One region of the Modestobacter lacusdianchii genome, then DNA from elsewhere that is predicted to be linked to it. Evidence: riboswitches for the same ligand, from Rfam matches in the RefSeq annotation. Region 1 holds a riboswitch; the other holds the start of a gene.
What was found. A riboswitch is a leader RNA that binds a small molecule or an ion and turns the genes downstream of it on or off. The one in region 1 is predicted to bind S-adenosylmethionine.

Region 1 (15,355 bases):
TGGCCTGCGCCATCGTCGGCACCCGGGTGTGCGTGCCGCCGGCGGCCCGGACGGCGTCGGCGAGGGTGACCGCGTCCCGGGTGGCCGCACCGCCCGGGTCGTTGTTGAGGTAGACCAGCACGTCGTCGTCGCCGTAGGTCTCCTGCAGCCGCTGCGCCCACAGCTGCAGGGTCTCGGGGCGGTAGTCCCAGCCGTCGCGGCCGGTGTGCAGCCGCAGGTACCCCCACTCGGCCGTGCGCCACAGCGGCGCGACCGGCTGCTCGCCGCGGTCGGCCCAGCACAACGCCGCCTGGTACCGCTCCAGCAGCGCGCGCACCTCGTCGGTCCACCAGCTCACGTGCCGCGGCTCCACGGCCACCCGGGTACCGGCCGGGAACTGGCCCAGGCACTCGTTGAGCAGGTCGACGTCGGCCTGCAGCGTGGGTGGCAGCTGCAGCAGGACGACGTCCAGCCGGTCGCCCAGCCCGACGACCCGCTCCATCAGCCGGGCCACCGGCTCGGCCGGGTCGCGCAGCCGCTTGAGGTGGGTGAGGAACCGGGAGGCCTTCACCGCCCACCGGTAGTCCGGCGGGGTGCGCTCACGCCAGCGCTCGAAGGTCTGGCGCTCGGGCAGCCGGTAGAAGGCGTTGTTGCTCTCCACGGTGGCGAAGTGCTCGGCGTGGTGCTCCAGCCACAGCCGCTGCGGCAGCACCGGCGGGTAGAAGCGGCCGCGCCAGTCGCGGTACTGCCAGCCCGACGTCCCGATGACCACCGTCACCGGAGCCGCCTACCCTGCTCGGCCATGACCGACTCCCCCGCCCGGTTCCTGGACCTGTGCCTGGACGCCGTCGACCACCAGGCGCTGGCCGACTGGTGGTGCGCCGCGATGGGATACACCCGGCACGCCCCGCCCGGTGCGGACCTCGCCGGCCCGGTGCTGATCGTCGACCCGGCCGGCGCCGGGCCACGGATCTGGGTCAACCCGGTGCCGGAGCCGAAGACGGTCAAGAACCGGGTGCACCACGACGTCGTGGGCGACACCGCCGCGCTGCTCGCCCTCGGCGCCACCGTGGTGCGCGCCCGGGACGACGCCGATCACGCCACCGGCTCGATCAGCTGGGACGTGCTCGCCGACCCCGAGGGCAACGAGTTCTGCTGCTTCGCCCCCGACGGGTCATGAGCGACCCAGCCAGCACCCGACGTGATCACCACGGGCTGAGCGGCGTCTCACCCGGCCGGTGACCCCCGTCAGCCCGAGGTGATCACCGACGTGTCGCGGCCGGCTGGAGTCGGACCCAGCCACGGACGCCGACAGGGGCGGCCCCGCGGAAGCGGGACCGCCCCTGCCGGGCAGTGCTGGTGCGGCTACGTCGCAGGGACCCGCGGCGCGCGGAGCGCGTCGTGGGGGGCGACGTGGTCCTTCGTCAGAAGTCCATGCCGCCCATGCCACCGTCGCCGGCACCGGCCATGGCCGGGGCGTTCTTCTCCGGCTTGTCGGCGATGACGGCCTCGGTGGTGAGGAAGAGCGCCGCGATGGAGGCGGCGTTCTGCAGCGCCGAGCGGGTGACCTTGGCCGGGTCGATGATGCCGGCCGCGACCAGGTCCACGTACTCGCCGGTGGCGGCGTTGAGGCCGTGCCCGGTCTCGGAGTTGCGGACCTTCTCCGCCACGACGCCGCCCTCGAGGCCGGCGTTGACGGCGATCTGCTTCAGCGGGGCCTCGAGCGCGACGCGCACGATGGCGGCACCGGTGGCCTCGTCACCCTCGAGGTCGAGCTTCTCGAAGGCGACGGCGGTGGCCTGCGCCAGGGCGACGCCACCACCGGCGACGATGCCCTCCTCGACGGCGGCCTTGGCGTTGCGCACCGCGTCCTCGATGCGGTGCTTGCGCTCCTTGAGCTCGACCTCGGTCGCGGCACCGGCCTTGATGACGGCGACGCCACCGGCCAGCTTGGCCAGGCGCTCCTGCAGCTTCTCGCGGTCGTAGTCGGAGTCCGACTTCTCGATCTCGGCACGGATCTGGTTGACGCGACCCTGGATCTGGTCGGCGTCACCGGCGCCCTCGATGATGGTCGTCTCGTCCTTGGTGGTGACGAACTTGCGCGCCCGGCCCAGCAGGGACAGGTCGGCGTTCTCCAGCTTGAGGCCGACCTCCTCGCTGATGACCTGACCACCGGTGAGGATGGCGATGTCGGCGAGCATGGCCTTGCGGCGGTCACCGAAGCCGGGGGCCTTGACGGCGACCGACTTGAAGGTGCCACGGATCTTGTTGACCACCAGGGTCGCGAGGGCCTCGCCCTCGACGTCCTCGGCGATGATGGCCAGCGGCTTGCCCGACTGCATGACCTTCTCCAGCAGCGGGAGCAGGTCCTTGACCGAGGAGATCTTGCTGTTGACGACCAGGATGTACGGGTCGTCGAGCACGGTCTCCATGCGGTCGGTGTCGGTGACGAAGTAGGCCGACAGGTGGCCCTTGTCGAAGCGCATGCCCTCGGTGAGCTCGAGCTCGAGCCCGAAGGTGTTGCTCTCCTCGACGGTGATGACGCCTTCCTTGCCGACCTTGTCCATCGCCTCGGCGATGAGCTCGCCGATGGCCGGGTCCGCGGCGGAGATCGAGGCGGTGGCCGCGATCTGCTCCTTGGTCTCGACGTCCTTGGCGGTGGTCAGGAGGTACTCGGAGACCGAGGCGACGGCCTTCTCGATGCCCTTCTTCAGGGCCATCGGGTTGGCGCCGGCGGCGACGTTGCGCAGCCCCTCGCGGACGAGGGCCTGGGCCAGCACGGTGGCGGTGGTGGTGCCGTCACCCGCGACGTCGTCGGTCTTCTTGGCGACCTCCTTGACGAGCTCGGCCCCGATCTTCTCCCAGGGGTCCTCGAGCTCGATCTCCTTGGCGATGGAGACACCGTCGTTGGTGATGGTGGGGGCGCCCCACTTCTTCTCCAGCACGACGTTCCGGCCACGGGGGCCGAGGGTCACCTTGACGGCGTCGGCGAGGGTGTTCATCCCTCGCTCGAGGCCGCGGCGCGCCTCTTCGTTGAACGCGATCATCTTGGCCATGTGGTGATGTCCTCCGAGCGTGGATCGCTGCACGGCCGGCTCCGGCGCCCGCGACGGACGGCACTGGTGGCGTGGACGCTCCTGCGGCCCACGTCCCGGTACCTCACCGTTCCGACCTGGTTGGCACTCGACAGGCGTGAGTGCCAAGAAGGAGTCTGGCACTCGGCCTGTGCGAGTGCAAGAACGGGGGGTCGGCTCCGGCTGTTCCCGCAGGCAGCAGGCCCGGTCGCGGAACACGACGAGGCCCGGCCCCCGAGGGGGACCGGGCCTCGCTGCGCCGCCGGTGAGGGCGGCGGTGGTGCCGCCGGTCAGGCGCTGCGGACGGCGTCCGCCTGCGGCCCCTTCTCGCCCTGGACGACCTCGAAGCTGACCCGCTGGCCCTCGTCGAGGCTCTTGTACCCGTCCATCTGGATGGCCGAGTAGTGGACGAAGACGTCCTGGCCGCCGTCCACGGCGATGAAGCCGAAGCCCTTCTCGGCGTTGAACCACTTCACGGTGCCCTGTGCCACGTGTGCTCCCACGTTCGGTGCGTGCGGACGACCCCCCTGCATCCGGGAGGTCGGGTCTCGCCCTTCCGCCCGCCGATCACGAACGTGGAACTGAAACCGCGCGGAACGGTACAGGAACGGGGTGTTCTTGGTCACTGGCCCGCGCGCGGGTCACCCGCTGGTGTGTTAAGGGACCCCGTCCCCCTCACCCCTCGCACGCTCGGGGCGACCTCCGGACGGGGCCTAGGCGATGAGGCCGGCCTCGCGGAGCGACCTCAGCGACGGCTGGACGTGGTGCGAGGGGCCGACCACCGGGAGCAGCGGGTCCAGGGTCTTGAGCCCCTCACCGGTGTTCAGGACGACGGTCTCCTTCGCCGTGTCCAGCAGCCCCTTCTCCACCAGCTGCCGCAGCACCGCGGTGGTCACGCCGCCGGCGGTCTCGGCGAACACCCCGGTGGTGCGGGCCAGGTCGCGGATGCCGGCGACGATCTCGTCGTCCCCGACCCGGCCGACCGAGCCACCGGTGCGCCGGATGGCGTCCAGGGCGTAGGGCCCGTCGGCGGGGTTGCCGATGTTCAGCGACTTGGCGATGCCGGTGGGCTTGACCGGCTTGACGACGTCCCAGCCGTTGTCGAACGCGGTGGCGATCGGGTCGCAACCGGCCGACTGGGCGCCGAAGACCCTCCACTCGGTGTCCTCGACGATGCCGGCGGCGACCAGCTCGCGCCAGGCCTTGTCGACCTTGGTCAGCAGCGAGCCCGAGGCCATCGGGATGACCACCTGGGCCGGGATGCGCCAGCCCAGCTGCTCGGCGATCTCGTAGCCCATCGTCTTCGAGCCCTCGGCGTAGTAGGGCCGGACGTTCTGGTTGACGAACGCGGTGTCCTCGAACTCGTCGGTCTCGGCGAGCTCGCTGGTCAGCCGGTTGACGTCGTCGTAGTTGCCGTCGACGGCGACCAGCGCCTGCCCGTAGACCGCGGACTGGGTGATCTTGCCCGGCTCCAGGTCGCTGGGCACGAACACGAACGAGGGCAGCCCCATCCGGGCGGCGTGCGCGGCGACCGAGTTGGCCAGGTTGCCGGTGGAGGCGCAGGCGATCTTGGCGTAGCCGAAGGTCTTCGCCGCGGTCGCGGCCAGGCTCACCACCCGGTCCTTGAACGAGTGCGTGGGGTTGGCCGAGTCGTCCTTGACCCACAGCCCGCCGGTGAGGCCCAGCTCGGCGGCGAGCCGGTCGGCCCGCACCAGCGGCGTCATGCCCGGGTCGAGGGTGACCCGGTCGGCGGGGTCGTGGCCCACCGGCAGCAGGGCCACGTACCGCCAGATGTTCTGCGGGCCGGCCTCGATCTGCTGGCGGGTGACCGCCCGCAGGAGGTCCTTGTCGTAGTCGACCTCGAGCGGGCCGAAGCACTCGGCGCAGGCGTGCTCGGCGATCAGGCCGAAGGTGGCGCCACAGTTGCGACAGACCAGGCCCTTGGCCGGGTTGGGCGGCACGGGGCCACCGGCGTGCACGTCTGCCTGGGCGGAACCGGGAGCGGTCAGGGTCATTCGACGACTACCTCCTCATCTTCCCCGCGTCGGGCCGTCGAGCCGCGCAGGACGGAATTGGCACCTCCCGCTGCGCATGCGCACAGACGGCGGTTGCCGGGGCTTCATCGGGCCGTGTCCCTCTGCCCCTCTGGATGAGTGGAACGTCACCGACTCTACCCGGAGCACCCCGGCCCGCCCGGCACCGACAGGATGGGCCCGTGGCCACCCGCATCGTCTACACCGACCTCGACGGCACGATGGTCGGCCCGCGCGGTTCCTTCTGGCACACCGCCGACCGCGTGCCGACCGCCTCCCCCGCCGCCGCGCTCCTGGAGCTGCACCGGGCCGGCGTGCCGTTGGTGCTGGTCAGCGGCCGCACCCACGCCCAGCTGCTGGAGGCCGGCCGCATCTTCGCCGCCGACGGCGCGATCGCCGAGCTCGGCTCGCTGGTCAGCTGGGCCGGCGGCCGGGAGACCCACCTGCTGACCGGCGACCTGCCCGCGCAGTACGCCGGCCGGACGCCGATGGACGTCATGGCCGAGCTCGGCGTGGTGGCGGAGCTGATCGCCGCCCACCCGGGCCGGATCGAGTGGCACGAGCCCTGGCACGCCACCCACTCCGCCGACGCGCTGCTGCGCGGCCGGGTGGACGCCGCCGCGGTCGACGCCTGGCTGGCCGAGCGCGGCTGGGGCTGGCTGACCATGAACGACAACGGCGCGGTGCCGGCCACCCCGCGGATGACGCTGCACGCCGACGCGCTGCCGCCGCACGTCTACCACCTGATGCCGCGCGGGATCTCCAAGGGCGAGGCGATCCGCTGGGACCTCGCCCGCCGCGGGTTGGGCCCCGAGGACGCGGTGGCCGTCGGCGACAGCGTCAGCGACCTGGAGATGGCGCCCGCGGTCGGCCGGCTGTGGGTCACCGCCAACGGCGCCGCGGTGGCCGGGATGGCCGACCGGGTCGCCGCCGTCCCGAACGCCACCGTCACCGACGCCCCGATGGGCGAGGGCTGGGCCCAGGCGGTGCTCAGCAGCCTGTGAACCCGCGGCTCCCACGTGGTCGGCCCCGCTGCGGGGTCCCGGGCCGAGCTCGCGAGGTCCGGGGGGCAGCGGGGTCCTTCCTCAGCTGGTGACGTCCTTGCGGGCGAAGTGCCGGACGGCGAGGGCGGTGAAGACGGCGGAGTAGACCAGCCCCTGGACCACGCCGCGGAACAGGTCACCGGAGTCGACCGGCGTCTGCAGCAGGTCGGTCCAGGCGTAGTTGAACGCGGTGGGGAACCAGTCGCGGACCCCGCCCAGCTGCTCGACCTGCTCCAGCACGGCGAACACGACGGTGGTGAACACCGCCCCGCCGACCGCGGCCAGCGGCGCGTCGGTGACGGTGGACAGCCAGAACGCCAGCGTGCCCACCACCAGCAGGTGGACGGCGAGGTAGCCGACCATCCCGGCCAGCCGCACCAGCGCCGTCCCCTGGTCCAGCGCCAGGCCGACCGGGGTCTGCACGTCGCCGAAGCCGAAGGCGATGCCGCCGGCGACCACCGAGACGGCGACCAGCAGCACCATCGCGCCCACCGACAGCAGCAGTGCGGCCAGCCACTTCTGCCGCAGCAGCCGGGCGCGCGGCACCGGGGTGGCCAGTGCGTAGCGCAGCGACCCCCAGGACGCCTCGCTGGCCACTGTGTCGCCGAAGAAGAGCGCGAAGACGACCACCAGGAAGAAGCCGGTGGTGGCGAACAGCGTGAACAGGGTGAGGTTCAGCCCGCTGGCCGAGGCGACGTCGACCAGGTTGACCCGGGTGTTCTCCGACGCCTCCTCGGTGCCGCCGAGCTGCAGCGCACCGATCAGGACCAGCGGCAGGGCCGCCATCAGCGCGAAGACCCCGATGGTCCGGCGGCGCTTGAACTGGCGGCGCAGCTCGACCCCCAGCCGCAGCGTCCGCTCCGGCCGGTACCCGGCCGCCGCCCCCGTCCCGGTTCCGGCCGTGGTGGCCACCACGGCCGGCTCGTCGGTCGCGTGGCTCATGACTCCCCCACCAGTGACAGGAACGCGTCCTCGAGCCGGCGGCGCGGGGTGAGCTGGTCGACCCCGATGCCGGCCTCGACCAGTGCGGCCACCGCGGCGGCCCGGCCGGTCGTCCCGAGGTCGGCGACCAGGCCCTCGGCCGTCCGCTCGACCTCGCCGACGCCGGGCAGCCCGGTGAGCACGGCGACCGCCCGGTCGGTGTCGGCCGGGTCGGCGAGGCCGACGAGCACCGCTCCCCCGGTGCCGACGATCTCCTCCACCGTGCCCTGCACGATCTTCTGACCCTTGGCCATGACGACGACGTGGCTGCAGGTCTGCTCGATCTCGCTGAGCAGGTGGCTGGAGACGATCACCGTGCGGCCGGTCGCCGCGTAGGAGCGCAGCACGTCGCGCATGGCGTGGATCTGCGGCGGGTCCAGCCCGTTGGTCGGCTCGTCGAGCACCAGCAGGTCGGGCAGGCCGAGCATCGCCTGGGCGATCGCCACCCGCTGGCGCATGCCCTGGCTGTAGCTGCGCACCCGCTTGTCCAGCGCCGCGCCCAGGCCGGCGACCTCGATCGCCTCGTCCATGTGCGCATCGGCCAGCGGCCGGCCGGTGGCCGCCCAGTAGAGGGTCAGGTTGTCCCGGCCGGACAGGTGCGGCTGCAGCCCGGTCCCCTCGACGAACGAGCCGAGCCGGGACAGCACCGGAGCGCCCGGACCGGCGGCGTGACCGAACACCTCGATCCGGCCTTCGGTCGGCCGGATCAGGCCCATCAGCATCCGCAGGGAGGTCGTCTTGCCCGCTCCGTTGGGCCCGAGCAGGCCGAGCACCTGGCCGCGGCGCACCTCGAAGGACAGGTCCCGGACGGCGACGAAGCCGTCGGAGTAGGCCTTGGTGACCCCCTCGAACCGCAGCGGCACGTCCTCGCCGTCGGGTGAGGACTCCGACACCCGTCGGCGCCGGCGCCGGCCGAGCAGCACCGTCGCCAGCCAGCCCAGCAGCCCCAGGGCTGCCAGCACGCCGAGCAGCACCCACCACCGGCCCGACCCGGCGGTCGCCTGCACCTCGCCGTCGACCTGCGGGACGGCGAGCGTCGTCCCCTCCGCCGGCCCCACGGTCGACACCGCCGACGCCGTGGGCAGGGCGTAGGCCTGGTCGGTGGAGGAGACCAGCACGCGCATGGTGTGACCGACCTCGAACCGGTGCACGATCGCGGGCAGGGTCACCGGCACCTCGGTCGGCTCCGCGGACAGGCCGGTCAGCGCGAGCGGCGCGACCAGGCCGCTGGGCAGCGTCATCGTGCCGTCGGGGGCGACGTCGTAGAGCTTGGCGAACATCGTCGCCGTCCCGGCCGGCGCGGCGACCGAGAGCGTGACGGTGGGCGCGCCGACCACGTCGACGGCCTCGGTGAGCTCGGCGCTGTCGAAGGCGGCGAACTGGCCGGGGATCTCCAGCGTGCTGCCGCCCAGCGCCGCCGACACCGCGCCGAGGCCGGGCACGGTCGACAGGGCCGCGGGGCTGCCGCCGGCCGGGGTCACCACCGGCTGGGTGCCGCCGCGGAGCTCGATCCGCCGCTGCCCGACCGGGGCCGCGCCCTCGATGCCGGGGTACTCGGCGGCGGACACGGTCTGCGAGCCGCCCTGCGCGCTGAGCCCGCCGGCCAGCCCGGTGGGCGCCGGGTACCGGAAGCCGCCGTCCGCGCCGGCCCCGCCGTCGCGCAGGTGCCGGTCGAACCAGCCGGCGACCTCCTCGCGCAGCTCGGCGGTGACCCGGTCGGAGGCGGCGCTGTCGTGGCCGCCGGCGTACCAGACCACGCGCACGTCGGTGCCGTTGGCAGCGATCCCCCGGGCGTTGGCGTCGGCCTCACCCAGCCCGAACAGCGAGTCCTGGGTGCCCTGCACGAGCAGGGTCGGTGCGGTGATCCGGTCCAGCACGCCGGCCGGGCTGCTCCGGTCCAGGACGGCGGCGACCTCCGGGGTGAGCGTGCCGGTCGAGGCGGCCTGCTCGTAGGCCGCGCAGACGTCGGCCCGGAACCGGCCGCAGGTCAGCGCCTGCACCGCGGCCGGGTCGACGCCGTCCGCCTGGGCCGCGGCGTCGGCCGGGGTCGCGCCGTCCGCCGTGCCGTCGCCGGTCCGGCCCCCCAGCAGCCCGCCGCCGGGCACCGAGCCGGTGCCGAAGAACAGGCCGGCCCAGGTGCGCTTGAACACCCCGGCGTCCTCGGTGCGCGGGACGGCGGCCGGGGTGCCGGCGTCGGCGACCACGCCGGTCTGGTCGGGGAAGAAGGCGGTGGTCAGCGAGTTCCAGGTGATCTGCGGGGCGATCGCGTCGACCCGCTGGTCGTAGGCGGCGGCCAGCAGCGAGAGCGCACCGCCGTAGGAGGCCCCGGCGACCCCGGCCCGCGGGTCACCCGGAGCGTCGAGCAGCACGTCGTCCCGCTCGGCCAGGACGTCGAGCAGGGTGCTGACGTCGGCGACCTCGTACCGCGGGTCGTCCAGCCCGATCTGCCCGGTGCTGGCCCCGAAGCCGCGGGCCGACCAGGCGAGCACCACGTACCCCCGGCCGGCCAGGTCCCGTGCGTCGGTGGCCACGGACTCCTTGCTGCCGCCGAAGCCGTGGGCGAGCAGCACCGCCGGTGCCGGCTCCTCGGCCGTGGCCGAGGCGGGCACGTACAGGGTGGTGTCCAGCTCGACCGCGTCCGCCCCCGCGCCGGAGGGGACGGTCGCCTCGGTGGTGGTGACCTCCTCGGCCGCCCGCGCGGGCAGGGCGGTGCCCACGAGGAACGGGACGGCGAGCAGGAGGGCGAGCAGGGCGGCGGGGAGCAGCCGGGCGCCGGAGCGCGGGCCGATCCGCGCCGGCCCGGAGGCGGTGCGCACGGAGGCGGCAACGGACGGCGCGGCGGAGTGGTTCCGCTCCGGGCCGGACGGGGTCAGGGCTGCCAGTTCCCGGTGGCCACGACGACCAGCCCCGGGTCGGCGACGCCGGGCACCTCGAAGTAGCGGGCGACCGGGCCGGAGACGTCGGGGAACTGCTCGACCAGCTGGGTCGCCGCCTGCTGCTGCACCGTGTTGCCCTCGCTGAAGTACACGGTGGTGGTGGCGACGTCGTCGACCGGCGACGCCCCGGTGTCGAGCACCTCCCAGCCACCGGCGGCGAACTGCTCGCCGACGTCGGCGGCCAGGCCGTTGATGGTGGTGCTGTTCAGCACCGTGATCGGCGCGAAGACCGGGCCGACCGGGGCCGGGGTGATCTCCGGTGCGGGCGCGACGCTCTCCTGCACCGGGGGAACGGACGGCGCGGGTGCACTGCTGGGGGCCGGGGTCTGGGCCGAGGTCTCGGTGGTGCCCGGCGAGGCGAACGACCACCAGCCCAGCACCGCGAGCGCCACCACCACGACGGCGACCAGCCCCTGCGCCAGCCGGCGGGGGCCACGCCGCGCGTCCTCCGCGGGGGCGTCGTCCCGGTCGAGCCGTGGCTGCGCCGACGGCGCCTCGGCGTCGGGGCGTCGGGTGCCGGACTTCTTGCGGGCCGCCTCGGCCGCCTGGCGCTCCAGCCGGAGCGCGGCGCGTCCACCCACGGGGACGTCGACGGCGCGCCGGGCCGGGGCCGCCGGCTCCTCGACGGCCTCGGCGCGACCGGCGGCCGGCAGCTCCGGCACGGCGGGGGGCGGCGTCGCCGGACGCCGGCCCGCGGCCGGCGGCGCGGCGGCCGGCCGGCCGGTGCGCGCGGCGACCGGCGGGGTGGGCGCGACAGCGGGCGGGGCGGTCGTGGGTGAGGCGGCCGCGGGCGGGACCGCGGTGGCCGCCGCTCCCCACGCCGACTCGGCCGGCGCGGACCCGGAGACCCGCTGGGTGACGTCCAGGGGCAGTGGGGCCGGCTCGGCCGACCGGCCGGGCGCCCCGCTGGTGCGTGCGCCGGGCGGCGTGGCCGGGGCCGCGGGCGGCGTCGGGCGCGGGGTGGCCGTCGTCGCCGGGGCCGAGGGGTCGGCGGCCGGGCGGGGCGCACCCGGGCGGGGCGCGGCCGACGTCATCGGACCGGAGACCGGCGGCGCCGTCCGCGGGGCGGGCGTCCGCTCCGCGGTCGGCAGACGGTCGGGGCCGGGTGCCGCGGCGGGCAGGTCGGTGCGACGGCGGCCGGCGGCCGGCGCCGGCGTCTCCGGGCGCGCCGGCGGGCGGCGCACCATCGGGTCCTCACCGGGAGGCAGCAGCCCCTCGCGGCGCCGCTCGGCCCGGCTCTGCCGCGGCATCGTCATCGCGGCACCGCTGTCCGGCCCGGTGCTCGCCGTCCGCTGCATGGCCCCGGTGGCCCGGGACTCCAGTGGCGCGTCGGCCTCCGGCGGGCCGGGGACGGCGTCCTCGCGACGCGCGTCGGCGCGGCGGCGACCCGTCGGTGCGGACACCTCGGGCGGCGCGCTCCCGTCACTGCCTGGTGCCGCATGCCTCCCCACGGTGAGAGAGGCTAGTCGCGCGCGGGGTCCGTGCCCAGGACCCGACCGGAGCGCTGACGCTGCCGGGCGCCACGCAACCGGCGGAGCCGGCGCACCAGCAACGGGTCGGCCGCGAGCGCCTCCGGCCGGTCGATCAGGGCGTTGAGCACCTGGTAATAACGGGTGGGGGTCATGCCGAAACGTTCCCGGATGGCTGCCTCCTTGGCCCCGGCGAACCGCCACCACTGCCGTTCGAAGGCCAGCACCTCCCGATCACGTGCGGGCAGGTCCGCAGCCGTGTCGTCACCAGGCGCCCCACCCGTCACACCAGCCCCACCCCCGGCGGTCTCCGTCGCGGTGCCGGCGCCGACGGCCGGCGGGGCCGGCACGCCGTCCGGCGCCGGGCCGGCGGTCGGGGCGGGCTCGCTGTTCACGGTGACGTGCCTCCGGTCGATGGGGCGTCGGGCGGCGCACGGCGCGCCGCCCGGGGAGGTCCGGACCCCGTCGACGGTAGCCGCGTCCGGTCGTCCGCGGGGCTCCCCACGCCCCGGGCCGGCGGACGGGTCCCGATGCCGCCGGGCGGGCCTCAGATGCCGGCCGGCAGGGGGTCCGGCACGGTCCGGCGGTGGGCCCGGGCCTGCCGCAGGCTGTCCACGGTGAAGACCGCCAGGGCCAGCCAGACGATGGCGAAGCCGGCGAGCCGGGCCGGGGGCATCGGCTCGTCGTAGACGAACACGCCGATGGACAGCTGCATCAGCGGGGTCACGTACTGCAGCAGCCCCACCGTCGACAGCGGCACCCGCCGGGTGGCCGCGGCGAAGAGCAGCAGCGGGACGGCGGTGGCCAGCCCGGAGCTCACCAGCAGCAGGGCGTGCCCGGCTCCCTCGTGGGCGAAGGCGGCCTGCCCGTCGGCCTGCAGGAAGCCGATGACGACCAGCGCCGGGACGAACACCACCGCCGTCTCGACGAAGAGGCCCGGGGCCGCCTCGACCCGCACCAGCTTCTTCATCAGCCCGTACAGGCCGAAGCTGAGGGCGAGCGCGAGGGCGATCCACGGCGGGCTGCCGTGGTCCACGGTCAGCACGCCGACCGCCACCACGGCGGTGCCGACGGCGACCCACTGCAACCGGCGCAGCCGCTCCCGGAAGACCACCACGCCCAGCACCACGCTGACCAGCGGGTTGATGAAGTAGCCCAGTGACGCCTCGACGACGTGCCCGGAGTTGACCGCGTAGACGTAGACGAGCCAGTTCAGCGCGATGAGGACGGCGGCGGCGGCGAGCACGAGCAGGGCACGCCGGTCGCCCACGGCCCGCCGCACCTGCCCCCAGCCACGGCGCACGCTCAGCAGCAGCCCGACGAACAGCAACGACCAGGCGACGCGGTGGGCGACGATCTCCAGCCCGCCGGCCGGCTCCAGCAGGGGGAAGTAGAGCGGGAACACACCCCACAGGGAGTAGGCGCCGAGGCCGGCGAGCACCCCCACCCGGCGTTCGTCCACCGGCGCACCGTACGCCTGCCGCGACCGGGCCCCGGCCGGGCCGCCGGCGGCCTACCGTGGGGCCGTGCACGCTGGACGACCGAACCCGGCCCAGTGGCTCTGGTACGCCTACGGCGGAGGGCTCCCCCGCTCGCTGTCGGACTGGGTGCTCGACGACACCACCCGGCACAGCTGGGTGCTGCGCCACCTCACCCGCGCGCTCGTCCAGCTCGCCCCGGTGATCGTGCTGTGCCTGCTCGTCCCGCCGGTGCCGCTGGAGTTCCGGGTGACCGCAGCCGGTGGCGGGCTGGTCATCGGGCTGATGTTCTCCCTCGCCTACATGACCGAGACGACCGAGCACCGCGCGGTCAAGGCCGGCTGGCCACCCGGGACGACGGCGGCCCGCCGCGCGGAACGCACCGAACGCGAGCGGATCGAGAAGCGCGCCCGGTACCGGTCGGGTGGCGCCGGCAGCTACGACTGAAGGCCCTCGGGCCCCCACCACTGGCGAGCAGGAGGCGACCCCCGGCACGGGGGCCGTCAGTCCTCGACGCGGAAGCCGATCTTCATGGTGACCTGGAAGTGGGCGACGTCGCCGTCCACGACCTGGCCGCGGATCTCCGTGGTCTGGAACCACTCGATGTTGCGCACCGTCTGCGAGGCCTTGCGCACCGCCGTGCGGATGGCGTCGTCGACGCTGGTGGTCGAGCTGCCGACGATCTCGCTCAGCCGGTAGACGTGGTCGCTCACGGGGGCTCCTCGACGCAGGCCGCCCTGGTCGGCAGCGCTCCCGTCGAGCCTGGCACGCCGGGGCACCGGCCGCAGGTGGAGCCCCATGTCCGGATTGAACGGACGACCTTCCGCTTACAAGGCGGGTGCTCTACCACTGAGCTAATGGGGCGACCCGGCGAGGTTACCGGGCCGCCTCCTCGGACACGTGGCAGCGCCCTGCCCGTACGGCCCGACCGTGCCGGTCAGCCGCCAGCCGGGCGGCCGGCCCGCCGCACTGCCGCGCCGGCGACGACGGGTGAGGATCGGGCCATGACGAACCCGGTGGTGGCGGTCCTGGGCACGGGCACGATGGGCGCGGGGATGGTGCGCTCCCTGCGCCGGTCCGGCATCCCGGTGCGGATGTGGAACCGCGACCCGGCCCGCGCGCAGGCGCTGACCGACACCGGAGCCACGGCGACCGGCTCCCCCGCCGAGGCGGTCGCGGGCGCCGACGTCGTCCTGACCATGCTGTTCGACGCCGACGCGGTGGTCGACGTGCTGCGGCAGGCGGCCCCCTCGGCCGGGACGACGTGGCTGCAGTGCAGCACCGTGGGGGTCGAGGGCGCCGACCGCACCGCGGCGGTGGCCGACGAGCTCGGCCTGGTGCTCGTCGACTGCCCGGTGCTGGGCACCAGGGCCCCCGCCGAGCAGGGAGCCCTCGTGATGCTCGCCTCCGGGCCGGAGCACACCCGCGAGCTCCTGGCCCCGGTGCTCGACGCCCTGGGGTCCAGGACGCTGTGGCTGGGCGAGGCCGGTGCGGGCAGCCGGCTGAAGATGGCCTGCAACGCCTGGCTGTTCATGGTCACCGCCGGGGCGGCGCAGTCGATCGCGCTGGCCCGCGGGCTCGGTGTCGACCCGCAGGACTTCCTGTCGGCGATCGCCGGCGGCCCGCTGGACACCCCCTACGCCCACGCCAAGGGCGCCCAGATGCTCACCGGGGACCACCCGGTCAGCTTCGGCCTCACCGGGGCGGCCAAGGACGCCCGGCTGATCCAGGCGGCGCTGCGCACCGCGGGGGTCTCCGACCGGCTGGACGCCGCGGTGGTCGCGACCATGGAGGCCGCAGCGGCCGCCGTGGAGGACCCGACCGCGGTCGACGTCAGCGCGATCGTCGCCGGGCTCTGAGGCCCGCCCGGCCTCAGGCCGCGTCGGACCCGGCCGCCGGGTCGCCGGAGACGTACTCCGCCGGGTCGCTGTCCACCGTGGCCCCGTCGGCCAGCCAGCGAGCGAACCCGGCCGGGTCCCGGCGCTCCAGCTCGTCGAGGGCCTCCTGGCGCCGGCGCACCAGCTCCTGGCGGGCCACCGGGTCGCCCGTGGCCGGGAGGGCCGCCGAGCTGCGCACCCACTCCTGGCCCAGCGCCCGCACCGACAGGCCCCGCGCCCAGCTGCCGTCCACCGCGTGCAGCGGCACGACCGGCGCCAGCCCCGCGCCGCGCGACCGTCGGGCCGCCCGCAGCGCCCAGCGGGCCAGCAGCGCGCCCAGGACGGCGGCGGCCAGCAGCAGGGTGACCGCGCCACCGGCGACCACCACCGACCCGCTGAGCACCAGCAGCGCCGCCACGGTGAGCGCAGCGGTGCGCCAGGCGGCGTCCAGCGCCCTCTGGCGGGACGGTGGACCGTCGCCCTCC
Region 2 (15,355 bases), on a different contig from region 1:
TGAACCGGTTGACCAGGTACGGCCCCTGCAGCACCAGGACGGCGACGGTGGGCACGAGGAGTGCCGCCACGGCCCACCAGGCCCGCCGGACGGCGGCCACGACCAGGAGCACCGGCGCCGGCGCGAGCCACCAGAACGAGAACAGCGCGGCGGTGTAGGTGGCCGCCGTCCGGTCCCCGAGGACGGCGATGGCCAGGAGCAGCCCGGTGCCGGCCACCCCGTAGACCGCGGCCAGCCGCCGCCAGGGCCGCCGCGGCCGGGGGTCTGGTCGCCACACGGGACCATCGTGCTGGCTGGGGGCGGCGGGCCGGTGACATCCGCCGACCCGGTGGAGTCGGGTTCGTCACGCCCACCGTCCAGCAGCATGGGTAAGGTGAGCCTCACCAATCTCGGCCGGGACCCGGCTGACCGCCGTCCCCAGGAGTCGCTCGTGGCGCAGCGCACGGCCACCCGGCCCCCCGAGGAGGCGACCACCGCACCCCCTCGGCGGGGGCTGCTGCGGGGTGCGGTCGGCCGCTCGCTGGGCCTGTGGCTGCTGCTCCTGCTGGCCGTGGCGGTCTGCGCGCTGAGCATCACCGTGGGCACCCGGCCGATCGGCCTGGGCACCGTCTGGCAGGCGCTCACCGACGCGTCCACCCCCGGCGACGAGACGGTGATCATCCGGGAGCTGCGGGTGCCCCGCACCCTGCTCGGGGTGCTCGCCGGGCTGGCCCTGGGCGTCTCGGGTGCGCTCATGCAGGGGCACACCCGCAACCCGCTGGGCGACCCGGGCCTGCTGGGGGTCACCGCCGGTGCCGCGTTCGCCGTGGTGCTGTCCATCTCGGTGCTGGGGCTGTCCACCCCCAGCGGCTACGTCTGGTTCGCCTTCGCCGGGGCCTTGCTGGGCAGCGTCGCCGTCTTCGCGATCGGCTCCGGCCGGGGCGGCGCCACCCCGGTCAGCCTGGCGCTGGCCGGCACCGCCCTCAGTGCCCTGCTGTTCGCGCTGGTCTCCTCGATCACCATCAGCAGCACCGACACCCTCGACGCCTACCGGTTCTGGATCGTCGGGGCACTGGCCGGCCGGGACGCCTCGGTCGCCACCCAGGTCGCCCCCTTCGTCGTCGTCGGCCTGCTGCTCGCGCTGCTCAACGCCCCGGCGCTGAACCTGCTCAACCTCGGCGAGGACGTCGCCCGCGGCCTGGGCCAGCGGATCTGGGTGGCCCGCACCGTCGGGCTCGGTGCGATCACCCTGCTCACCGGCGCGGCGACGGCCGCCTGCGGGCCCATCGCCTTCGTCGGGCTGGTCGTGCCGCACGTCGCCCGGGCGGTCACCGGCCCCGACCACCGCTGGCTGGTGCCGTACTCCGGCCTGCTGGGCGTGGTCTTCCTGCTGCTGGCCGACGTGCTGGGCCGGGTGGTCGCCCGCCCCGGCGAGCTGCAGGTGGGCATCGTCCTGGCCGTCGTCGGCGCCCCGTTCTTCATCGCCCTGGTGCGCCGCCGCCGGCTGGTGACGCTGTGACGCTCACCGCGCCCACCCGGGCCCCCGAGCACCGCAGCCGGCCCCGCCGCGTCCTGCGGGTGGGGTCGTACTCGGGCACCTACCGGCTCCGCCAGCTGGTCGTGCCGCTGGCGACGGTGGTCGTGCTGCTGCTGGCCGCCGCGGTCAGCTTGGGGCGCGGTGACTACCCGATCAGCATCCCGCAGGTGCTCGGCGCGCTGGTCGGGCTGGGCGATGACACCCAGCGGTTCATCGTCACCGAGCTGCGCGCCCCGCGGATCGCCGCCGCCGTGCTGGTCGGCGTGGCGCTGGGCACGTCCGGGGCGCTGATCCAGACCTTCGCCCGCAACCCGCTGGCCAGCCCGGACATCCTGGGCGTGAACGGCGGCGCGGCGATCGGCGCGGTCAGCGTGATCGTGTTCGCCGGCACCGGCACCACCGCCGCCGGGGTGCTCGGCGGCATCGGGCTGCCGCTGGCCGCCCTGCTCGGCGGGTTCGCGATCGCCTTCGCGGTGTTCGGGCTGGCCTGGCGCAAGGGCGTCGACGGGTACCGCCTGGTGCTCATCGGGATCGGCCTGTCGGCGATGGCCAACGCGGTGGTGCAGTACCTGCTCACCCGCAGCACCATCTGGGACGCCGCCGCGGCCAACGTCTGGGTCACCGGCTCGCTGAACGGGCGCGGCTGGGACGACGTCCTGCCCCTGGCGCTCGCCCTGGCGGTGCTGGTGCCGGCCGCGCTCGCGCTGGGGCGGGTGCTGAACGTGCTGCAGTTCGGCGACGAGACCGCCCGCGGGCTGGGGGTGCGGGTGCCGCTGGCCCAGGGCACCGTGGTCGTGGTGGCCGTCGCGCTGGCCGCGTTCGCCGTCTCCGCGGCGGGGCCGATCCAGTTCGTGGCCCTCGTCGTCCCGCAGATCGCCGTGCGGCTCACCGGGGGCTCCCGGCCCCCGCTGATCGCCTCCGGCCTCCTCGGCGCGCTGCTGCTGGTGGCCAGCGACCTCACCTCGCGCACCGTGCTCACCGAGGCCTTCCCCGTCGGGGTGGTCACCGCGGTGGTCGGCGCGCCGTACCTGCTCTGGCTCCTCGTCCGCGGAAGGCGGCGATCGACCCTGTGACCGCTCTCGACAGCCCCACCGCCACCGCGCCGACGGCACCCGTGCGCCTGGCCGCCGACCGCGTCCGGCTGGCCTACGGGGAGAAGGTCGTCGTCGACGACCTGGACCTCCAGCTCACCGAGGGGTCGTTCACCGCGATCGTCGGCCCCAACGGCTGCGGGAAGTCGACCCTGCTCAAGGCGCTGGGCCGGCTGCTGCGCCCCACCGCCGGCAGCGTGCTGCTCGACGGCCGGGCGATCACCTCGACGCCGACCCGCGAGGTCGCCAAGGTGCTCGGGCTGCTGCCGCAGACCCCGCTGGCCCCGGAGGGGCTGACCGTGGCCGACCTGGTCGCCCGCGGCCGGCACCCGCACCAGAGCTGGCTGCGGCAGTGGTCCTCCGACGACGAGGCCGTCGTCGCCGAGGCGCTGCGCTGGACCGACATGGCCGAGCTGGCCGACGCCCCGGTCGACGCGCTCTCCGGCGGCCAGCGGCAGCGGGCCTGGATCTCCATGGCGCTGGCCCAGGGCACCGACCTGCTGCTGCTCGACGAGCCGACCACCTACCTGGACCTCGCCCACCAGGTCGACGTGCTGGAGCTGGTGGCCCGGCTGCACACCGAGCGGGGGCGCACCGTCGTCGTCGTCCTGCACGACCTGAACCTGGCCGCCCGCTACGCCCAGCGGCTGGTGGCCATGAAGGACGGCGTCCTGGTCGCGGAGGGCACCCCGGCCGAGGTGCTGACCGAGCAGTTGCTCGCCGACGTCTTCGAGCTGGAGGCGCGGGTCGTGCCCGACCCGGTCACCGGCACCCCGATGGTCGTCCCCGTCCGCCGCCTCCGCTGACCCACGGCCCCGGACGGCAGTGGCCCCCTCGCCGGTCGGCGAGGGGGCCACTGGGTCGACCGGGTCAGGCCCGCGGTTCCTCGGGGGCCTTCGACGAGACCACGGTCCGCGGTTGACCGTCGCCGTCCTGACTGTGCTCCACGACCAGCGCGAAGTCGTCGCCGTGCCGGGTGATGCCCTCGACCACGGCCTGCTCGACGGCCTCGTTGGCGTAGGCGCGACGCAGCACCATCGGGTCCGAGCGCAGGTCCTTGGTGAGTGCGATCGCCAGGCCGATCATCACCACCGCGAACGGCAGGGCGCCGATGATCGTCAGGTTCCGCAGGCCCTGGAGTGCCTCGTCCCCGCCGACGAGCAGCATCACGGCGGCCACGCCACCGGTCAGCAGGCCCCAGAAGACGACCATCTTCGAGGTCGGCTCGCGGGTGCCCCGCTCGGACAGCGACGCCATCATGATCGAGGCGGAGTCCGCACCGGTGACGAAGAAGATGCCCACCAGCAGCATCACCAGCACGCTGGTGACCGTGGCCCAGGGCAGCCCCTGGAGCAGGTCGAACAGCTGGCCCTCGGGCGTCGACTGCCCGGCGATGTCCTCCCCGGACCGCTGGGCGCCGATCCCGGCACCGCCGAAGACAGCGAACCAGAACAGCGTCACGACGCTGGGCACCAGCAGCACGCCGGCGATGAACTCCCGGATGGTGCGGCCGCGGCTGATCCGGGCGAGGAAGACGCCGACGAACGGCGTCCAGGAGATCCACCAGGCCCAGTAGAAGACCGTCCAGCCCGACAGCCACTCGGCCATCGGGTCGCCACCGGAGGCGTTGGTCCGGGCGGCCATCTCCGGGAGGTCGGCGAGGTAGGAACCCAGGGCGGTCGGCACCAGGTTGAGCATCAGCACGGTCGGGCCGACGACGAAGACGAACAGCGCCAGCACGAACGCCAGGACGACGTTGATGTTGGACAGCCACTGGATGCCCCGGGCGATGCCGGAGAACGCCGAGGCGACGAACGCGGCGGTCAGCACGGCGATGATGCCGACGGTGACCGCGTTGCCCACCTCACCGAGCCAGCCCAGGATCTCCAGCCCGCTGCCGATCTGCAGCGCGCCGAGCCCGAGGGAGGCGGCGGTGCCGAACAGCGTGGCGAAGATCGCCAGGACGTCGATCACCTTGCCGGCCGGGCCCTCGGCGACCCCGCGGCCGAACAGCGAGGTGAACGCGGAGGAGAGCAGCTGGCCGCGGCCGCGGCGGTAGGTGCCGTACGCGACGGCCAGGCCGACCAGGGCGTAGAGCGCCCACGGGTGCAGCGTCCAGTGGAAGAGCGTGGTGGCCATCGCGGTGGTGACGGCCGCGTTGGTCTCACCCTCGACGGTGCCCGGCGGCGGGGAGACGAAGTGCGACAGCGGCTCGGAGACGCCGAAGAACATCAGGCCGATGCCCATGCCGGCGCTGAACATCATCGCGATCCAGCTGATCGTCTTGAACTCCGGCCGTTCGCCGTCGCCGCCCAGCGGGATGCGGCCGTAGGCGCTGGCGGCCAGCCAGAGCACGAAGACGACCACGGCCGAGGCGAGCAGCACGAAGAACCAGCCGAGGTTGCCCTCGATCCAGCCGAGCGCGTCGGCGCTGGCGGTGCCCAGGCCGGTGGGGCTGATGAACCCCCAGGCGAGGAAGGCCAGCGAGACGACCGCGGCGACGCCGAAGACCGTCTTGTCCAGCTGCGGCCGGCGCTCCTCCTCGTGCGCCGGCGGCTGGGCGATCGCCGGGTGCAGGTCGCTGGGCACCTCGGGGTCGAGGACGTCGTCGATCGTCTGGGCGGGCGCATCGGGCTGGTCGGGCGTCGCGGCTGCGCTGGTGACGCCGCGCGGCGGCTGGCCGGGTGGATCGGTGGGTGTCGTGGTCACGTGGTGTGGCGCCTGGTGGGCGCCCCTCCAATCGGGTCGGCGCACAGGTCGGACGGCGGCCCCGTGACTGGGGGCGCCGTCTCCACAGGACACCGTGCGCCCTGGGGGACGCACAGCGCAAACCAGGGTGATCACGATCGCGTCTCGAGGGGTTGCGTTCCGGAGCCCCCCGGGCACCCACCGGAAGCGCCGGCAGTCCACACTGGACGGCGATGAACGTGCTCGCAGCAGGCCCGGTCACCGACACCCTCTACTGGCTCCGCGGCCCCTTCCTGGACGCGCTGCTGATCGTCCTGGGCGCCGTCCTGCTGGCCCGCCTGGTGAGCTGGGCCGGCAACCGGATCACCGACCGGATCGACGCCGCGGCGACCGGTTCCGACGCCCTGGTGCGCTCCGAGGCGGCCAAGCACCGGCACTCGCTGACCCAGGTGCTGACCTGGGCGGCGATCGTGCTGATCTGGTCGGTCGCGGTCATCTTCGTCCTCGACCGGCTGGGCCTCCCGGTCACCGGCCTGGTCGCCCCGGCCACCGTGCTCGGTGTCGGGCTGGGCTTCGGCGCGCAGCGGGTGGTCGGCGACGTGCTGGCCGGCTTCTTCCTGATCACCGAGCGGCAGTACGGGTTCGGTGACGTGGTCGCCATCCAGGTGGTCGGCGGGATGGAGCCGGCGTCCGGGACGGTCGAGGACGTCACGTTGCGGATCACCCGGGTGCGCTCGGTGGACGGCGAGGTGGTGATCGTGCCGAACGGGCAGATCGTCAAGGTGACCAACCTCTCCCGCGACTGGGCCCGGGCCGTGGTCGACGTGCCGGTGCCCTCCACCGCGGACGTCACCCGCGTGCAGGAGGTGCTGCGCGAGGTCGGCAAGCAGGCCTACGACTCGCCCCGGCTGCACAAGCTGCTGCTCGACGAGCCCACCGTGATGGGCGTGGAGAGCCTCTCGCTGGACGAGGTGAACCTGCGCGTCGTGGCCCGCACCCTGCCGGGCAAGCAGTTCGACGTCGGCCGTGACCTGCGGGCCCGGGTGGCGCTGGCGCTGTCCCGCGAGGGCGTGTCCCTGCGTGCCACCAACGCGACCGACGGCGTGAGCGTCCAGGACGAGGCGCTGGCCGAGGACCGCGCCCGCAGCGGAGGTGCCGCATGACCACGCCCTCGGACGAGCAGCCCACCACGGTGCTGCCGCAGCAGACCGCCGAGCAGCCGGCCGCCACCGCCGCGCCGGCCACCCGCCGCACCTCGGTCTGGCACCGCCACGTGCCGGCCCGGATCGGCCGGGCGCGCACGTCGACGCTGGTGATCGGCGGCCTGTTCGTGGTGCTGTTCGTGCTGAACCTGCTGCTGCCCCGCCCGGACGGCGGCACGTCGACGGTCACCACGTCGGACGGCCGGACGATCGAGGTGCCGAACTCGCTGCTGCCCAGCGACGCCCGCACCACGACGACCCCGACGCCGACGAGCACCCCGACGGCGCCGAGCTCCCCGGTGCCGCAGGACGACGGCGAGGACGAGGAGCCGGTGCCCACCCCGACGCGGACCACCAGCCGCACGCCCGCGCAGACCAGCACCCCGGCCCAGACGACGACCCGCGCGCCGGCCACGACCAGCCAGCCCACCGAGGACGACACGACGGAGTCCGAGCCGACCGGCGGCACCGACGACGGGACGACGGCCACCCCGACCGGCTGAGCGGCTCAGAACGAGGTGACGACCGCGATGCCCGGCTCCCGGCCCACGGCGGCCAGCGCCGCGCCGGCGTCGTCCAGCCCGAGCTCGCGGGTGACCAGCAGCTCGGGGCGCAGCCGCCCGGCGGCGATCAGCGAGAGCATCGCCGGGTAGTCGGCGGCGGCCATCCCGTGGCTGCCCAGCAGGGCCAGCTCCCCGGCGATCACCAGCTCCATCGGGATCTCCGGGCGGCCGAGGGACGGCGGCAGCAGGCCCACCTGCACGTGCCGGCCGCGGCGGCGCAGGCTGCGGATCGAGTTCAGGCAGGTCACCGCCGCACCGAGGGCGTCCAGCGAGACGTGCGCCCCGCCGCCGGTCAGCTCGGCGACCTCCGCCGGGACGTCGCCCGCGCCGTCCACCACGTGCTCGGCCCCGGACGCGGCGGCCAGCTCGAGCGCACCCGGGGTGACGTCGACGGCGACCACCCGCGCCCCGGCGGCGACCGCGACCTGGACGGCGGAGAGCCCCACCCCGCCGCAGCCGTGCACGGCGACCCACTCCCCCGGCCGCACCTGCCCCACCCCGGTGACGGCCCGGTAGGCGGTGGCGAACCGGCAGCCCAGGCTGGCCGCGGTGGCGAAGGACATGCCCTCCGGCAGCGCGACCAGGTTGACGTCGGCGGCGTCCAGGGCGACGAGCTCGGCCAGCGACCCCCAGTGGGTGAACCCGGGCTGGGTCTGGTTGAGGCACACCTGCCCGGCGCCCTCCCGGCACGGCCCGCAGTGCCCGCAGGCGCAGACGAACGGCACGGTGACCCGGTCGCCCACCGACCAGTTGCGCACCCGGCTCCCCACTGCGGCCACCGTGCCGGCCAGCTCGTGGCCGGGCACGTGCGGCAGCACGACGTCCGGGTCGTGGCCGGACCAGCCGTGCCAGTCGCTGCGGCAGATCCCGCTGGCACCGACCCGGACGACGACGCCGTCCGGGGCCGGGGTGGGCTCGGGCACCGCCCGGACCGTCAGCGGACCACCGAACTCCTCGAACACCAGCGCGCGCACCCCGACAGCCTGCCCGCCCACCCCCGCCCCGGCCCACCGCCCCCGCTCGGCGCGGGCTCTCTGGCGAGAAGGCCCGTGGCGGAAGCGGGCTCTCTGGCGAGTAAGCCCGTGGCGGAAGCGGGCCTTCTCGCCAGAAAGCCCGTGGGGGCGGTCGTGGGAGGGGGCGTTGGGGGAGGGTGGACGGGTGGACGACCTCACCGCACTCCGTCAGTCCTGCGATCGGGCCCTGGCCGGGCACGGGCCGCAGACCGCCGCCGACCTGCTGGCCACGATCCCCACCGACACCGCGGTCGACCGGTACGGGGACGGCGGGGTGGTGGCCGAACTGGAGGGCGAGGTCGCCGAGCTGCTCGGCCAGCCCGCCGCGGTGTACCTGCCGAGCGGGATCATGGCCCAGCAGTCCGCGCTCCGGGTGCACGCCGACCGGCGCGGGCGCCGCACCGTCGTCTTCCACCCGCAGAGCCACCTCGACGTGCACGAGGGCCGCCCGCTGGAGCGGCTGCAGGGCCTCATCGGCCGCCCGGCCGGCGCCCGCGACCGGCTGCTGGCCCGCACCGACCTGGACGACGTGGCCGAGCAGCCCGCCGCCCTGGTCGTGGAGCTGCCCCAGCGCGACCTGGGCGGGCAGCTCCCGCCGTGGGACGACCTGGTCGCCCAGGTGACCTGGGCCCGGGAGCGCGGCGCGGCCGCCCACCTCGACGGCGCCCGGCTGTGGGAGGCCGCCGCCGGCTACGACCGGCCACCGGCCGACGTCGCGGCACTGTTCGACACCACCTACGTCAGCTTCTACAAGGGCATCGGCGCGCTGGCCGGTTGCTGCCTGGCCGGTCCGGACGACGTCGTGGCCGAGGTGCGGGAGTGGCGGCGCCGGCTGGGCGGCACGCTGTTCGGCATGTGGCCGGGGGCTGCCTCGGCGCTGAGCTGCCTGCGCCGGCGGCTGCCGCTGATGCCGAGCTACCTGGCGCGGGCGCGGGAGATCGCCGACGCCGTCCGCGACCTGCCCGGGGTCACCGTGCTGCCCGACCCGCCGCAGACGCCGATGCTGCACCTGCTGCTGCGCACCACCCCGGAGGCATTCGGTGTCGCCGTGCGCACGCTCGCCGCCGACCGGGGTCTGTGGACCTGGGAGCGGGCGATGCCCACCGCCGACCCGGGCGTCGTCCGGGTCGAGCTGCCGATCGGCGACGCCACGATGGCCCTGCCGGTCGCCGACGCCCGCGCCGCGATCGCCGCCCTGGCCGGCTGACCTCGGCGGTGGGCCCGCCAGGCTCGACCCGACGATGTACGTCCGTGGCGACTCCTGCGGCCAGGGCCCGCCACCGCTGCACACTGCTGCGGCCCACCGCCGGCGGACGAGCGACAGACTGGGTCAGGGCCGGCATGGGAGCACGCCGGTCAGGCGCTCCGCAAGGAGCGCAGCGCCGCATCGGTGCCGCCGTCGACCTCGACCAGCTTGCTGCGGGACGTCGCGCCGGTGACCAGCGTGACCGCGGACCGGCGGACGCCGAACGCCGCGGCGACCGCGGCGAGCGCCGCCTCGGTGGCCCGGCCGTCGACGGCGCGGGCGGTCACCCGGACGACGAGCGCGCCGTCGTGCTCGCCGCCCACCGCCGTCCGGCTCGCCCCCGGCCGCACCCTGATCGCCACCCGCACGCAGGGCAGTGTGCGCGGCCCGGGGCGTCGTCCTAGGATCGACCCGGCTCACGAGAGGCAGCGACAAGCACCTGGCTTGCTGCCCGGCAACCTCGACTCCGTCCGAGGTGCTCCCAGGGGAAGAGCTGGCTGGGCGGCGACCGCCGTCCGGCAAGGACGGAGCCCTCCGCGCCGTGGGTGCTCCGGCGATCCCAGGAGGTAGGCGCATGACCGAACCCAGCGGCTGGAGCTTCGAGACCCGGCAGATCCACGCCGGCGCGGCCCCCGACCCGACCACCGGCGCCCGCGCGCTGCCGATCTACGCGACGACCAGCTACCAGTTCCGCGACAGCCAGCACGCCGCGGACCTGTTCGCCCTCGCCGAGATGGGCAACATCTACACCCGGATCATGAACCCGACGCAGGACGCGCTCGAGCAGCGCGTCGCCTCGCTGGAGGGCGGCGTCGCCGCCCTGGCGGTGGCCAGCGGGCAGGCCGCGGAGACCCTGGCGATCCTGAACGTCGCCGAGGCCGGCAGCCACGTGGTCGCCTCCGCCTCGCTGTACGGCGGCACGTACAACCTGCTGCACCACTCGCTGCCGAAGATGGGCATCACCGTCTCCTTCGTCGAGGACCCCGACGACCCGGAGAACTGGCAGTCGCTGGTGCAGGAGAACACCAAGGCCTTCTACGCCGAGACGATCGGCAACCCGAAGGGCGACGTCCTGGACATCTCCGCGGTGTCGGAGGTGGCGCACCGCAACGGCGTCCCGCTGATCGTGGACAACACCGTCGCGACGCCGTTCCTCATCCGGCCGATCGAGCACGGCGCGGACGTCGTCGTCCACTCCGCCACCAAGTACCTGGGCGGCCACGGCACCGCGATCGCCGGGATCATCGTCGACTCGGGCAACTTCGCCTGGACCGGCGGCAAGTTCCCCGGCTTCACCGAGCCCGACCCGAGCTACCACGGCGTCGTCTACGCCGACCTCGGCGCACCGGCGTACGCGCTCAAGGCCCGGGTGCAGCTGCTGCGCGACCTCGGACCGTCGATCTCGCCGTTCAACGCCTGGCTGGTGGTGCAGGGCATCGAGACGCTGTCGCTGCGGATGGAGCGGCACGTGGCCAACGCCCAGCGGGTCGCCGAGTGGCTGGAGGCCCGGGACGAGGTGGAGTCGGTGCACTACGCCGGGCTGCCCTCCTCCCCCTGGCACTCCGCGCAGCAGAAGTACGCCCCGCGCGGGGCCGGCGCCGTGCTGGCCTTCGACATCAGCGGCGGCATCGAGGCCGGCAAGCGGTTCGTGGAGGCACTCGAGCTGCACAGCCACGTGGCCAACATCGGCGACGTGCGCAGCCTGGTCATCCACCCGGCGTCCACCACCCACTCGCAGCTGACCCCCGAGGAGCAGGCCACCACCGGCGTCACGCCGGGCCTGGTGCGGCTGGCGGTGGGGCTGGAGGGGATCGACGACATCCTCGCCGACCTCGAGGTCGGGTTCCGGGCCGCGAAGGGCGCCTGACGTGCTCCGGGAGCCGGCGCGCGCCGGCTCCCGGACCGGCGGTTGGCGCGAGGGCGACCCGCCGGGACGGCGCCGGTTCCTCGACCTGGACGGACCGGTCCGGCTCGACCGCGGCGGCGAGCTGCCCGCCGTCCGGGTCGCCTTCGAGACCTGGGGCACCCTCGCCCCGGACGGCGGCAACGCGGTGCTGGTCGAGCACGCGCTGACCGGCGACAGCCACGTGGTGGGCGACGCCGGGCCGGGCCACCCCACCCCCGGCTGGTGGCCGTCGCTGGTCGGCCCGGGCGCGCCGCTGGACACCGGTGAGCTGTTCGTCGTCTGCGCCAACGTGCTCGGCGGCTGCCAGGGCACGACCGGCCCCTCCTCGACCGCCCCGGACGGCGCCCCGTGGGGCTCGCGGTTCCCCGAGCTGACCATCGGTGACCAGGTGGCGGTGGAGGCGGCGCTCGCCGACGCGCTGGGCATCGGCCGGTGGCGGGCGGTGCTCGGCGGCTCGATGGGCGGCATGCGGGCGCTGGAGTGGGCGGTGTCCCGGCCCGAGCGGGTCGAACGGCTGTTCTTCCTCGCCTCGGCTGCCGTCGCCGGCGCCGACCAGATCGGCACCCAGACCACCCAGCAGGCCGCGGTGCGCAGCGACCCGGCCTGGGCCGGCGGCGACTACCTGCCCGGCGCCGGGCCGGTGGCCGGGCTGGGCGTCGCCCGGCGGATCGCGCACCTCAGCTACCGCAGCGCCGGCGAGCTGGAGGCCCGCTTCGGCGCCCGGGTGCAGGACGACGGCCGGTTCGCCGTCGCCTCCTACCTGGAGCACCACGCCACCAAGCTGGCCGCCCGGTTCGACGCCGGCAGCTACGTGCTGCTCACCGAGGCGATGAACACCTGGGACGTCGGCCGCGGCCGGGGTGGCGTCGCGGCGGCGCTGGCCCGGGTCACCGCCCGCGCGGTGGTGGCCGGCGTCGACTCCGACCGGCTGTACCCGCTGGCCCAGCAGCAGCAGGTCGCCGACGGGCTCGGCGTCCCGCTGCAGGTGATCGGCTCGCCCTACGGCCACGACGGGTTCCTGCTGGAGACCGCCGCGGTGGGGGCGCTGGTCCGCGAGCTGCTGGCCGGCTGACCCGCCACGCCGCCCGCTGGGGAGCACCCGCGTGGCAGTGACGGCATGCGTCGCCTACCGTCGGCCGCACGCGGTGCTCCATCCAGAGGTAGCGCGGCCCCCCGTCGTCGCCGGTACCCCCGGCCACCCCGGAGCAGCCCCGGGACCCAGCCAGAGAGAGCAGATGTCCGCATCCATCCTGGAGGGCTCCACGCCTCCCCCCGCCCGGGCCCCCCGCCCCGAGCGACCCCGTGACCGCCAGGTCAGCGTGTACGCCGAGCTCTCCCAGCAGGTCAAGGACGCCGGGCTGCTGAACCGCCGCCGCCCGTACTACGTCGTCTCGATCGCGCTGACCGTCGCCGCCTTCGCCGGCGTCTGGGTCGCGATCGTGGCGCTGGGCGACTCGTGGTGGCAGCTGGGCCTGGCCGTCGTGTTCTCCCTCATCTGCACCCAGTTCGGCTTCCTGGGCCACGACACCGCGCACCGGCAGGCCTTCGGGTCGCACCGGGCCAACGAGTGGAACGCCCGGGTGCTCTCCTGCGGCTTCGCCGGGATCGGCTACGGCTGGTGGATGCAGAAGCACAACAAGCACCACAACGCGCCCAACCAGATGGGCAAGGACCCCGACATCGAGTCGGCCGTGCTGGCCTTCACCCCGGACGACGCCGAGACCCGGATGACCGGCCTGCGCGGCTGGTGGACCCGGCACCAGGGGTGGGCGTTCTTCCCGCTGCTGTGCTTCGAGGGCGCGGCCCTGCACGCCAACAGCCTGGCCACCCTGATCCGCGACAAGACGATGCCGCACCGCCGGCTGGAGATCGCGATCATCGCCGCCCGGCTCACGCTGTTCGTCGTCGCGGTCTTCCTGATCATGCCGCCGCTGCTGGCCGTGGCGTTCATCGTCGTGCAGCAGTCGGTGTTCGGCCTGCTGCTGGGCGGGTCGTTCGCGCCCAACCACAAGGGCATGCCGATCGTGCCCAAGAACGCCAAGGTCGACTTCCTGCGCCGCCAGGTGCTCATGTCCCGCAACATCCGCGGCGGCCGGGTCACCGACTTCATGATGGGCGGCCTGAACTACCAGATCGAGCACCACCTCTTCCCGAGCATGCCCAGGCCGAACCTGAAGAAGGTGCAGCCGATGGTGCGCGAGCACTGCGCCAAGCACGGGATCAGCTACACCGAGACGTCGCTGGTGGGGTCGTACCGGATCGTCGTCCGGTACCTGAACCGGGTGGGCCTGGGCGAGCGCGACCCGTTCGTCTGCCCGCTGACGGCGTCGATCCGCAACTGAGGAAGGCCCCGCTGCCCCCCCACCACTGGCACGCTCGCGGCGGGACCCAGCAGCGGGGCCGACCAGGGCCCGGTCACCTCCACAGGGAGGTGACCGGGCCCTCGTCGTGCCGGAGGCCTCAGACGGTCAGCGCGACGAGCAGGACGACGGCGGCCATGAAGGCCAGCGCGGCCAGCAGGCCGGCGCGGTGCCGGCGCCGGCCGCGGGCCCGGGCCAGGACCTGGTCGGGGAGGCCGGCCGGGGCGGCGGTGACCTCGGCGGCCTGCACGGCGAGGTCGTGCCGCAACCGCCCCTCGGCGTCCCCACCGTCGGTCTGCGCGGCGTAGCGGGCCAGGCCACGATCGGCCGCCGCGACGACGTCCTCGACCGGGCGGGCCAGCTCGGCGGCCACCTCCTCCGCCGACAGCCCCTCGCCGTGGCGGAGCACCAGCACCGTGCGGGTCAGCGGCGGCAACCGCGCCAGGGCGGCGGCGGTCGGCGAGCGCCGGTCCGGCGCCGCCGCGGCGAGACCGGGGAGGCCGGCCGTCCCGGACAGCAGCGGGCTGTCGGCCAGCACCTCGCCCAGGTCGAGCCGGCGCCGCCAGCTCAGGTGCTCGGCCAGCAGCGCCCGGCGCGCCACCCGGGCCGCCCGCTCCGGCCCGGCCCACGGCCGCCGGGTGGCGTCCAGGGCGCTCAGCAGGAGGTCGTGCGCCTGCGCCGGGTCGCCGGTCAGCAGGTGCGCGGTGCGCAGCAGCCCCGTGCCCTGCGCCGCGACGAACGCCCGGAACGCCGCGTCGTCGCCCGCGCTCACGCGGTGGGTGCCGGGTCCGGCCAGCCGGCCAGGTGCCCGATCCAGGCCAGGGCCAGCCAGGCGCCGCTCAGCGACCCGGTCGTCGTCCCGTCGGTGAGCGTGAGCTGCCACTCCGCCTCCGGGTGCCGGGACCGGGCCGACCCCGTGTCCGGGACGGCCGCCACCACCCGCCAGCCCTCCACCGGCAGCCGGCGGGCCGGCCGCCCCTCCGGGGTCGCCCAGACGCCCTCCTGGGTCGCCTGCACCGGCTCGGCGGTCGCCCCGGCCGGCCAGCGCAGCCGGACGACGCCGAGGTCCAGGTACGCCGCCGGGTCGGCCGGCAGCGACCAGCCGACCCGGCGGGTGCCGAGCGCGGCGTCCGCGCCCAGGGTGACCACGGTGGAGACCGCGTGCAGCACCGAGCTCAGCGCGCGACCGGCCCGCACGCCGGGCGGCGGGTCCTGCACCGTCCAGTCGACCCGGCGGCGCAGCTCGTCGGCGCTCACCGGGTCACTGCACCCGGCGGACGGCGCGGTGCTGGTCGAGCCGGTCGGTGTAGCTCTTCGCGTTGGCGACGATCGCGGCGCGGTCGTCCTCGGTGGTCTCCCGGCGGACCTTGGCCGGCACCCCGGCGACCAGCGAGTTCGGCGGGATCTCCGCCCCCTGCATGACCACCGCGCCGGCGGCCACGATCGACCCGGAGCCGATGTGCGCGCCGTTGAGCACGGTGCTGCCCATGCCGACCAGCACGTCGTCGTCCACCCGGGCGCCGTGCAGCACCACGTTGTGGCCGACGGTCACGCCGCGGCCGATGACCAGCGGGGAGCCCGGGTCGCTGTGCAGGGTGGAGCCGTCCTGCACGTTGGAGTCCGCGCCGATCTCGATCACCTCGGCGTCGGCACGGGCGATCGCGCCGTACCAGATGCTGGCGCGCGGGCCCATGGTCACCTTGCCGACGACGACGGCGGTCGGGGCGACGAACGCCGTCTCGTCGATCTCCGGGGCACCGAAGTCGAGGG

Region 2: linked by a shared signal. The riboswitch ahead of ACJTNH_RS09350 (bifunctional o-acetylhomoserine/o-acetylserine sulfhydrylase) and the one ahead of thrC (threonine synthase) in region 1 are both predicted to bind S-adenosylmethionine.

What each region holds. Positions count from the first base shown of each region.
Region 1 covers NZ_JBJJTJ010000009.1:73,743-89,097, reverse strand. The annotation lists gene ACJTNH_RS08820 (DUF72 domain-containing protein) at 1-757, opposite strand, end outside; gene ACJTNH_RS08815 (VOC family protein) at 782-1,159, shown strand; gene groL (chaperonin GroEL) at 1,404-3,035, opposite strand; gene ACJTNH_RS08805 (cold-shock protein) at 3,344-3,544, opposite strand; gene thrC (threonine synthase) at 3,767-5,068, opposite strand; SAM riboswitch class I at 5,081-5,209, opposite strand; gene ACJTNH_RS08795 (HAD family hydrolase) at 5,269-6,090, shown strand; gene ACJTNH_RS08790 (ABC transporter permease) at 6,172-7,071, opposite strand; gene ACJTNH_RS08785 (alpha/beta fold hydrolase) at 7,068-9,926, opposite strand; gene ACJTNH_RS08780 (LytR C-terminal domain-containing protein) at 9,980-11,449, opposite strand; gene ACJTNH_RS08775 (DUF3263 domain-containing protein) at 11,509-11,802, opposite strand; gene rarD (EamA family transporter RarD) at 12,063-12,977, opposite strand; gene ACJTNH_RS08765 (DUF5313 family protein) at 13,042-13,440, shown strand; gene ACJTNH_RS08760 (dodecin) at 13,497-13,706, opposite strand; tRNA gene ACJTNH_RS08755 (tRNA-Thr) at 13,783-13,857, opposite strand; gene ACJTNH_RS08750 (NAD(P)-dependent oxidoreductase) at 13,998-14,852, shown strand; gene ACJTNH_RS08745 (hypothetical protein) at 14,866-15,355, opposite strand, start outside.
Region 2 covers NZ_JBJJTJ010000010.1:35,656-51,010, reverse strand. The annotation lists gene ACJTNH_RS09400 (endonuclease/exonuclease/phosphatase family protein) at 1-277, opposite strand, end outside; gene ACJTNH_RS09395 (FecCD family ABC transporter permease) at 374-1,498, shown strand; gene ACJTNH_RS09390 (FecCD family ABC transporter permease) at 1,495-2,589, shown strand; gene ACJTNH_RS09385 (ABC transporter ATP-binding protein) at 2,586-3,413, shown strand; gene ACJTNH_RS09380 (BCCT family transporter) at 3,478-5,316, opposite strand; gene ACJTNH_RS09375 (mechanosensitive ion channel family protein) at 5,529-6,458, shown strand; gene ACJTNH_RS09370 (hypothetical protein) at 6,455-7,000, shown strand; gene ACJTNH_RS09365 (zinc-binding dehydrogenase) at 7,006-8,034, opposite strand; gene ACJTNH_RS09360 (threonine aldolase family protein) at 8,219-9,280, shown strand; gene ACJTNH_RS09355 (DUF167 domain-containing protein) at 9,430-9,687, opposite strand; SAM riboswitch class IV at 9,734-9,850, shown strand; gene ACJTNH_RS09350 (bifunctional o-acetylhomoserine/o-acetylserine sulfhydrylase) at 9,894-11,186, shown strand; gene metX (homoserine O-acetyltransferase MetX) at 11,188-12,297, shown strand; gene ACJTNH_RS09340 (fatty acid desaturase family protein) at 12,461-13,567, shown strand; gene ACJTNH_RS09335 (sigma factor-like helix-turn-helix DNA-binding protein) at 13,686-14,357, opposite strand; gene ACJTNH_RS09330 (hypothetical protein) at 14,354-14,842, opposite strand; gene ACJTNH_RS09325 (gamma carbonic anhydrase family protein) at 14,847-15,355, opposite strand, start outside.